Regions from separate parts of the Acidovorax sp. GW835-FHT14G06 genome, predicted to be linked through region 2. Evidence: riboswitches for the same ligand, from Rfam matches in the RefSeq annotation. Region 2 holds a riboswitch; the other holds the start of a gene.
The links. Region 2 has a riboswitch for thiamine pyrophosphate ahead of AC1Q64_RS01395 (purine-cytosine permease family protein). Riboswitches for the same ligand answer to the same signal wherever they lie in the genome.
Positions count from the first base shown of each region.

Region 1: it holds a riboswitch for thiamine pyrophosphate, as region 2 does, so the genes downstream of both, thiC (phosphomethylpyrimidine synthase ThiC) here and AC1Q64_RS01395 (purine-cytosine permease family protein) in region 2, are expected to answer to the same signal.

Region 1 is NZ_JBXAGA010000005.1:41,253-45,687, forward strand. It holds gene thiC (phosphomethylpyrimidine synthase ThiC) at 1-1,598, opposite strand, end outside; TPP riboswitch at 1,740-1,863, opposite strand; gene AC1Q64_RS09625 (hypothetical protein) at 2,068-2,244, opposite strand; gene lpxC (UDP-3-O-acyl-N-acetylglucosamine deacetylase) at 2,257-3,180, opposite strand; gene AC1Q64_RS09635 (methyl-accepting chemotaxis protein) at 3,401-4,435, shown strand, end outside.
Region 2 is NZ_JBXAGA010000001.1:307,649-312,083, reverse strand. It holds gene thiD (bifunctional hydroxymethylpyrimidine kinase/phosphomethylpyrimidine kinase) at 1-330, shown strand, start outside; gene AC1Q64_RS01395 (purine-cytosine permease family protein) at 376-1,656, opposite strand; TPP riboswitch at 1,726-1,830, opposite strand; gene AC1Q64_RS01390 (NAD(P)/FAD-dependent oxidoreductase) at 1,882-2,925, opposite strand; gene fdxA (ferredoxin FdxA) at 3,050-3,379, opposite strand; gene AC1Q64_RS01380 (sulfate adenylyltransferase subunit 1) at 3,494-4,435, opposite strand, start outside.

The DNA of each region.
Region 1 (4,435 bases), on a different contig from region 2:
AAGCGTGCCTGGCTCAACGCATCGTCACGCGAGCGCGCGCCCGGGTGGCCCTTGGCCACATCGGCCGCGTGGGCGGCGATCTTGTACGCAATGATCCCCTGCTTCACGTCGTCGCGGTCGGGCAGTCCCAGGTGCTCCTTGGGCGTCACGTAGCACAGCATGGCCGTGCCCATCCAGCCGATCATGGCCGCGCCGATGGCCGAAGCAATGTGGTCGTAGCCGGGGGCGATGTCGATGGTCAGCGGGCCCAGTGTGTAGAACGGGGCTTCGTGGCAGGTCTTGAGCTGCTCGGTCATGTTGGCCTGGATCATGTGCATGGGCACATGGCCCGGGCCTTCGATCATGGTCTGCACGTCGTGCTTCCAGGCCACCTGGGTCAGCTCGCCCAGCGTGTGCAGCTCGGCAAACTGCGCCTCGTCGTTGGCATCGGACGCGCAGCCGGGGCGCAGGCCATCGCCCAGGCTGAACGACACGTCGTACGCCTTCATGATGTCGCAGATGTCCTCGAAATGCTCGTACAGGAAGCTCTCACGGTGGTGCGCCATGCACCACTTGGCCATGATGGAGCCGCCGCGCGAGACGATGCCCGTGCGGCGCTGCGCCGTGAGGTGGATGTAGGCCAGGCGCACGCCCGCGTGGATGGTGAAGTAGTCCACGCCCTGCTCGGCCTGCTCGATCAGCGTGTCGCGGAAGATCGCCCAGGTCAGGTCTTCGGCCACGCCGCCCACTTTCTCGAGCGCCTGGTAGATGGGCACGGTGCCAATCGGCACGGGCGAGTTGCGCACGATCCAGTCGCGCGTGGTGTGGATGTTCTTGCCGGTCGAAAGGTCCATCACGTTGTCGGCGCCCCAGCGGATGGCCCACACCAGCTTTTCCACTTCTTCTTCGATGCTCGACGTGACGGCCGAGTTACCGATGTTGGCGTTGATCTTGACCAGGAAGTTGCGGCCAATCGCCATCGGCTCCACCTCGGGGTGGTTGATGTTGGCGGGGATGATGGCGCGGCCCCGGGCCACCTCGTCGCGCACAAACTCAGGCGTGATGATGCGCGGGATGCTGGCGCCCATGGGGTTGCCCATCAGGCGCTTCTCGCGGCCTGCATCGGCCATGTACTGCTCCATCCACTCACGCTTGCCGTTTTCACGGATGGCCACGTACTCCATCTCGGGCGTGACGATGCCCTTCTTGGCGTAGTGCATCTGCGTGACGTTGGCACCGGCCTTGGCGCGCAGGGGCTTGCGCTGCAGGGCGGCGGCCTCGGCGCGCAGCTGGGCGAGGCGGGTGGCGTCTTCGCTCTTTTGGCCGTCGTCCAGCGCCAAGGGCGCGCGGCCTTCGTAGTGCTCCACATCGCCCCGGCCGGTGATCCAGCCACCGCGCACGCTGGCCAAGCCTTTGCGCACATCAATGGTCGCATTCGGGTCGGTGTAGGGGCCGGAGGTGTCGTACACGCTGACCAGTTCGCCGTTGGTCAGCGCAATGTCGCGCACCGGTACGCGCAGGTCGGTGTGCAGTTGGCCGGGGATATAGGCCTTGTGCGATGCGGGGAAGGGCTCGCGCGTGCTCGCGAGCAGCTCGGCGAACTTCTCGGGTGTGGCCAGCTTGGCAAGGGGGTCGGGGGCGTTCATGGGGCAGGTCTCCTGGTTCCGGGGCGGTGGGTTCTGCTCCGGAATGGACCTGTGCGCCCCTCAGGTGCGGCAGCGCCTGAGGCAAGGCGTGCCCACAGGGACTGCGGGCACGGGGACAAGGAGGTCGGCTCTTCTTCCGCCGGTATGAACCGGATCAAGTTCGTCGGGTTCGCAAGCTTGCCTGAATTCCTTCAGGACTCTTGCATCTCAGCGCATCAGCACACCCCGGAGCAGGCGCGAGTATAGGCCAGAGAAAAACGGGGCGGCAGAGCCCGTGCGGTCAGAAGGTGTGAATGAATCCGGCGTGCCCGAGCAGGCCGCCAAAACGCGCCCGATCTAGGCGCAAAGCGCAGCCATAGCTCGGGCTATGGCGAGCATTTGTAACGACGAACGGGTGTGTTTTGGCGGGATGAGCGGGCATGGCGGGTTCGCTCACACCTTCTCAGGCCAGTCGGCCGATGAGGAGCACCGCGAAGAAGAACACAGCAGCAATCACCGTCCACTTGAGGATGACGAGCCCCAAGCGCTTGTAGCGCGGCTGGCCCGTGCCTGCATAAAACGCAAACGACACGGCAGCCGCCAGGAGCAGCAGCATGGCCAGCCAGCGAAAGATCAACATGGCGGGCGGGCCCTACCAGGCGCGCGCAGGCTGCGCAAAACCGGTGGGTGCCTGGCGCTCGTCCTCGAACGTGACCACCTCCCAGGCGTCGCGCTGGGCCAGCAGCTCGCGCAGCAACAGGTTGTTCATGGCGTGGCCCGAACGGAACGCGCTGTACGCGGCCAGCAGCGGTTTGCCGATGAGGTACAGGTCCCCCATCGCATCGAGGATCTTGTGCTTCACGAACTCGTCGTCATAGCGCAGACCGTCGCTGTTGAGCACCTTGTAGTCGTCCATCACGATGGCGTTGTCCAGGCCGCCACCCAGCGCCAGGCCGTTGGAGCGCATCATTTCCACATCGCGGGTGAAACCGAAGGTGCGGGCGCGGGCAATGTCGCGGCTGTAGTTGCCTTGCCCCAGGTCAAACTCCACGCGCTGACCGGTGGAGTCCACGGCCGGGTGGTCAAAGTCGATTTCAAAACTGAGCTTGTAGCCGTGGTAAGGCGTAAGGCGCGCCCACTTGGCATTGGCGCCTTCGCCCTCGCGCACCTCCACCGGCCGGGTGACGCGGATGAAACGCTTTGGTGCGTTCTGCAGTTCCACCCCAGCGCTTTGCAGCAGGAACACGAACGAAGCCGAAGACCCATCGAGAATGGGGACCTCTTCGGCCGTGATGTCCACATAGAGATTGTCGATGCCCAGTCCGGCACAGGCCGACATCAGGTGCTCCACCGTGTGCACCTTGGCATTACCCACCGCAATGGTGGATGCCAGCCGCGTATCCGTCACGGCCTCGGCACGGATGGGAATGTCCACCGGCTGTGGCAGATCCACCCGCCGGAACACGATGCCTGTGTCCGGCTGTGCGGGCCGCAGAGTCAACTCGACCCGCTGGCCGCTGTGCAGACCCACGCCTACGGCGCGGGTCAGGGTCTTGAGGGTGCGTTGCTGGAGCATCCGCGTATTTTAGGTTCTGGCACACCGCCCCGCACCGGCAGAGGTTTTGCCTGCACCACAGACGGGGCGCCACACTGGGAACGTTGGCGGCCCATAGGTAGAGCTACCGCCGCGTTTTCACCTACTGCACTGACCCCACGGTTCGCCGCACAATTTGGCATCAGAGGGCTTTGAGAACACACAACATGAACAAACCGCACCCGCCCCACAGGAGACTCCCATGAGCAAGCTCAGTTTCAAGATGAAAGTCATGCTCATGATCGGCACCGCGCTCATGGCGCTGTTGATCATGGCCATCCTGTCACTCCTCCAGGAGCGGCGGCTGATCACCGAGTCCCGCAAGGACCTGCTGACCACCGCCGTACAGTCCGCCCACAGCATCGTGGTCGGGTACCAGGCCAAGGCCGCGAGCGGTGCCATGTCGGTGGAAGACGCGCAGAAGGCCGCCAAGGATGCCCTGCGCATTGCCCGCTACGGCGGCCCCGAGGGCAAGACCGAATATTTCTACATCTGGACCACCGAGGGCGTGGGCGTGATGCACCCCTTCAAGACCGAGTGGGACGGGCAGGACATGCTCGGCAAGGTCAAGGATGGTTCGGGCGTGGACATCATCGGCCTGCTGGTCAACGGCATGCGCAGCAGCAAGGACGGCAAGGCCTTTGTACCCACCATGTTTGCGCGCCCCGGCCAGCAGACACCCGTGCCCAAGCTGCAGTACATCGTCAAGGTGGATGGCTGGAACTGGATGGTCGGCTCCGGGTTGTATACCGATGACGTGGATGCCATGCTGCGCAAGGCCCTGTGGTCAAGCCTGGCGCTGGTGGTGGCGGTGTTTGTGGTGGTGGGGGTGATCGGCCTGCTCGTGTCGCGCTCGGTGCTGCGCCAGATTGGTGGCGAACCCACCCATGCCATTGCGATCATGTCCGAGGTGGCCGAAGGCAACCTGGATGCCCAGATTCCGGCGGCCCCACCCGGCTCCATGCTCGATGGCCTGGCACACATGGTGGCCTCGCTGCGCAAGCTGGTGACCGAGGTACGGTCGGCCACGGACAGCATTGCTACGGCGTCGGGGGAAATTGCCCAGGGCAACAACGACCTGGCCCATCGCACTGAAGACACGGCCAGCAACCTGCAAACCACCGCCAGCAGCATGGAAGAGCTGACCAGCACCGTCAAGCAGACATCGGACTCCGCGCAAACCGCCAACCAGATGGCAACTTCAGCGGCTGCCGTGGCGGCGCGCGGAGGGGAAGTG
Region 2 (4,435 bases):
GGCGGACACTTGCCGGGCGACTGGGTGGTGGATGTGCTGGCCGTGCAGGGCGAAGCGCAGGGATACCAGCTGCAGTCACCACGCATTGCCACCCACAACGGGCATGGCACGGGGTGCACCCTGTCGTCTGCGATTGCCGCCCACTTGGCTCTGGGCCTGCCGCTGCAGCAGGCTGTGGAGCAGGCTCGGGCCTACATCCTTGGAGCCATTGCTGCAGGGGCAGACGTCACCACCGGGCGCGGCCACGGCCCCCTCAACCACGGCTATGCGCCTGTGGCGCAGCGGGTGCTCTTGCCGGCGGTTTGGGCTGTTTTGGGGCTCAAGCGCTAGTCAATCAAGCGCTGAATGCTCATTTTTTGATAGTGTTTTGACAGTTCACCGGGCGCGAGGCCGTGTGGCCCATGCCAGCGCAAAGCTGAACACCAGCGCTGGCAGGGCAGATCCTGCATCGGGCAGCACCTTGGGCGCCAAGTGGTAGACCGCAATACCTGCCAGCCAGATCGCCACGGGTACACCGTTGATCTTGCGCGCCGTGGCCAGCAGCGCGGCAGCATCGGCGCCAAACGCCAGTCGGCCCAGGATCACGCCAAACAGTGGCACGAACACCGAGCTGAGCAGCAGCAAAAATGGCTCCAGGCTGTGCATGGGCAGCACAAGGGCCAGCCCCGTGCACAGCGCGGCCACCAGCAGGCCCCAGGCGCGCACGCCCCAGCGTGGCAACAGGCTGTGGGCCGACACGGCGCCCGAATAGGTGTCGCCATAGGCGTTGTCCACCTCGTCGATCAAGATCAGCGAGAGCGCGATCAGCCCGCCTTGCGCAAGCAGCAGCGCCTGCACCAAGTCCTTGCTGGGCAAGGTCAGCGCCACCAACACGCCCAGCGTGTAGCACCACATGTTGGCCAGCGCATAGCCCAGCCAGGTGCCACGCAATGCGGAGCCGCCATTCTTGCCATGGCGCGCGTAGTCGGCCACCAGGGGCAGCCACGAGATCGGCATGGCGATCACCAGGTCCAGCGCGGGCAGCACGCCCATGCCGCCTTCGCCCTTGCGCGTCCACAGGGCTTCAAAACCTTGCGTTTGTGCCAGCGACAAGAACTGCCACGACAGCCACAGCAGCGACAGCACCACCAGCGGCAGCGCCACGCGAGCAATCAGCTTGCGCACCAGCTGTACCATCGATCCGCTGATGAGCAGCATCACCACGCCGCCCCACAGCAGCGTGGCCAGCACGGGCCAGTGCGCGCCAGCCATGCTGCCCGACTGCTGGCCGATGGCCACCGTAGCGTCGCGCATCACCACCAGCTCGAACGTGCCCCAGCCCACCAGCTGCACGATGTTCAGGATGATGGGCAGGCTGGCAAATGTGCGGCCATAGACAGCATGCATCAGGCCCGCACTGGCCAGGCCGCTGTCGCAGCCCAGCTTGGCCACCCAGCCCAGAAGGCCCGCGCCCACGATGGAGCCCGCGACGATGGCAATCAGTGCCTTCTGGGTGCCCAGTGCAGGCATCAGGTAGGCGCCCACCTGCATGACCAGCAGGCCCACACCCAGGCTGAACCAGAGTGAGGCGTGGTCGTGCCACTGGAAGACACGGCGGTCAGGGGAGACAGGGGCCAGCGCTTCGTTGGTGGCGTGCGTGGCAGGCAATGAGGACATGAAATGGCTCCGTAAGCAGACACAGAGCAGGGGCCGCCCGCCGGTGCACCCTTACGTCTTCAGGGTCGTGCCGTTGCGGACTTGCTTCCCTGCGCGAGGATGATCTCAATCAGGTTCAAAGGGACTCTCTCAGTCGATGCTGGCAGACCAGTTTCGACACCCCTAGCGGTAGCACTTGCGAAAAGCAGTGCGCTGCGGATTGTAGTGGTGTGCCTGCGCGCCCGGTCAGGCCGCTGCGGCAGGCAGTACGCCCAGCAACTGGTGCAGGCGCGGGCTGGTGGTGGTGTACTGCAGCGCCACCTTATCGCCCTTGAGCGCCTCGGCCGCACCAAAGGCGGCCAGCGTGGCTTCGTGGAAGCCGCACAGGATGAGCTTGCGTTTGCCGGGGTAGGTGTTGATGTCGCCCACGGCGTATATGCCGGGCACGCTGGTGCGGAAGGCTTCCGTGTCCACCACCAGCTGTTTGCGGTCCATGGCCAAACCCCAGTCCGCAATGGGCCCGAGGCGCGGCGAAATGCCCAGCACAGCGACCAGCAGGTCCAGCGCCAGGGCGCGGCTGCTGCCATCGGCGTTCACCACCTGCAAGGCGCTCAGCCGGTTGCCGTCTGTCACGATGCCGGTGATCTGCGCTGCCTCCACGTGGATGCGCCCAGCGTCACGCAATTGCTGCAGGCGCTGCAGCAGGGTGTCGGGGGCCTGGAACACGTCGCGGCGGTGCAGCAGGCTGACGCGAGCGGCTTGTCCCTGTTCGGCCAGTTCCACGGCACGGGCCACAGCAGGCTCGTCCCCGCCGTGCACGACCACATGGCGCCCGGTCACATCTGCAGTGGTGGGCAGGGCCTGGTAGTGGACCTGGGTGCCCACAAAACGCTCAATGCCTTCCACCTTGAGCGTGCGCGGCACAAAGGCGCCTACGCCTGCGGCAATGAACACGCTGCGGGCCAGCAGTTGTGCTCCCTGCGAGGTTTCGATCAGCAGGCGCCCGTCGGCGTGTACCGTCAGTGCGGATACCAGCGTGTTCAGGTGCCACTGGGTCTTGAACGGCGTAATCTGCTTGAGCAGCAGGTCTGCCAGTTCCCGCCCGGTGCACACCGGGATGCCCGGAATGTCGTAGATGGGTTTGTCGCCGTACAGCTCGACGCACTGGCCGCCCGCATGGGGCAGGGCGTCGATGAGGTGGGCGGTGATGCCTTGCAGTCCCAGCTGGAAGACCTGGAACAGGCCCACGGGACCCGCGCCGATGACTACGGCGTCGGTTTCTTGAATCATGCCCAAGCCACGCGCGCAGCGCCCGAAACTGGCGCTGCCAAAGAACTGTGCCACCGTGGAACTGGCTTTGCCAGGCCACTGGTGGCGTCCCCCTTGGGGGATGGCGCGAAGCGACTCAGGGGGGTCACTTGACTAGTTCGTTGACCTTGCCCGGCTTGCCGTTCCATTCGTCGGCGTCGGGCAGCGCGGGCTTGCGCTTGGTGATGCTCTTCCAGCCGTCGGCAAAGGCCAGGTCGGCGTTGAGCTTGATGAAAGCAATCTGGTCGGCCGGCAGGTCTTCTTCGGCAAAGATGGCGTTGGCCGGGCATTCGGGGATGCAGACGGCGCAGTCGATGCATTCATCGGGGTCGATGACAAGCATGTTCGGGCCTTCGCGGAAGCAGTCCACGGGGCACACGTCCACACAATCGGTGTACTTGCACTTGATGCAGTTTTCGGAAACGACGTGGGTCATGACAGGAGTTGTGTGGGTCGGTGAAAACCCTCGATTTTAGAAGCTTTCACCGGCCTTGGGGGAGAGGGCCCCTCTCTCAGGAGGGGTGTCAGGGCGTTCAGGTGTTGATGGGGATCAGTTCACAAGCACGGCACCGGCCGTTTTGTGGCTAGCGGTGTCCACCAGAATCAGAGATCCCAGGACGCGGGCCTGGCTGAATGCTGCGGCGGGAATCGCTTCTTGCAGCAGCAGGTCCACATGGCCAATGGCGTTGGGGTCGAGTTGCGTGGCGGCCTCTTCGGCCAGCGTGTTGATGTTGAGCTTGTGCACCACGGCCTTGACCTTGGCCTTGACCCAGCGGTGGCCGTGCAGCGCCCAGTACACGCGGCCAGCCACCAGGGGCTCGTCGTCCATCCAGGCCACGGTGGTGCGCAGCTCGCGGCTGGCAGGCCATGCGGGCACGCTGGCGGGCGTGTCGAAGTCGTCCTCGGCGGGGGCAGCGACAGCAGGCGCGGCCAGGATCCAGTCGCCACGCGAGACATCCACCTCGCGGTCCAGGATGATGCCGGCGCTGGTGCCGGCGGGCACGTCCTTGGGGCGACGGGCGTGGTCCAGCACTTGCGCCACGGTGGCCAGTTGGCCGCTGGGGAAGATCTGCACCGCCGTGCCGGGCGCAAAACTGCCCGCAGCCACGCGGCCCCAGAACACACGGCGGCCTTGCGAGGTGTCGGAGGACGACGAGAACTTCTCGACCCACTGCACCGGGAAGGCCGGTGCCAGCGCTGTGTCTGCGGGGGTGTTGGGCAGTGCTTCCAGCACCTGCAGCAGCGTGGGGCCGTCATAGCCGCACCAGCCCGCGTGGGCGTCCACCACGTTCCAACCCTTGAGGGCGGACACGGGCACCGTGGCGCGCACGGTGATGCCGGCCGCCTGGACGAACGACTGCAGCGCGCCCTGGATGTGCTTCCAGGCCAGCGCGGGGTCTTCCACCGCGTCGAGCTTGTTCACGGCAAACACCAGCGAATGCACACGCAGCAAATGGGCCAGCAGGCTGTGGCGGCGCGTCTGCGGCAGCAA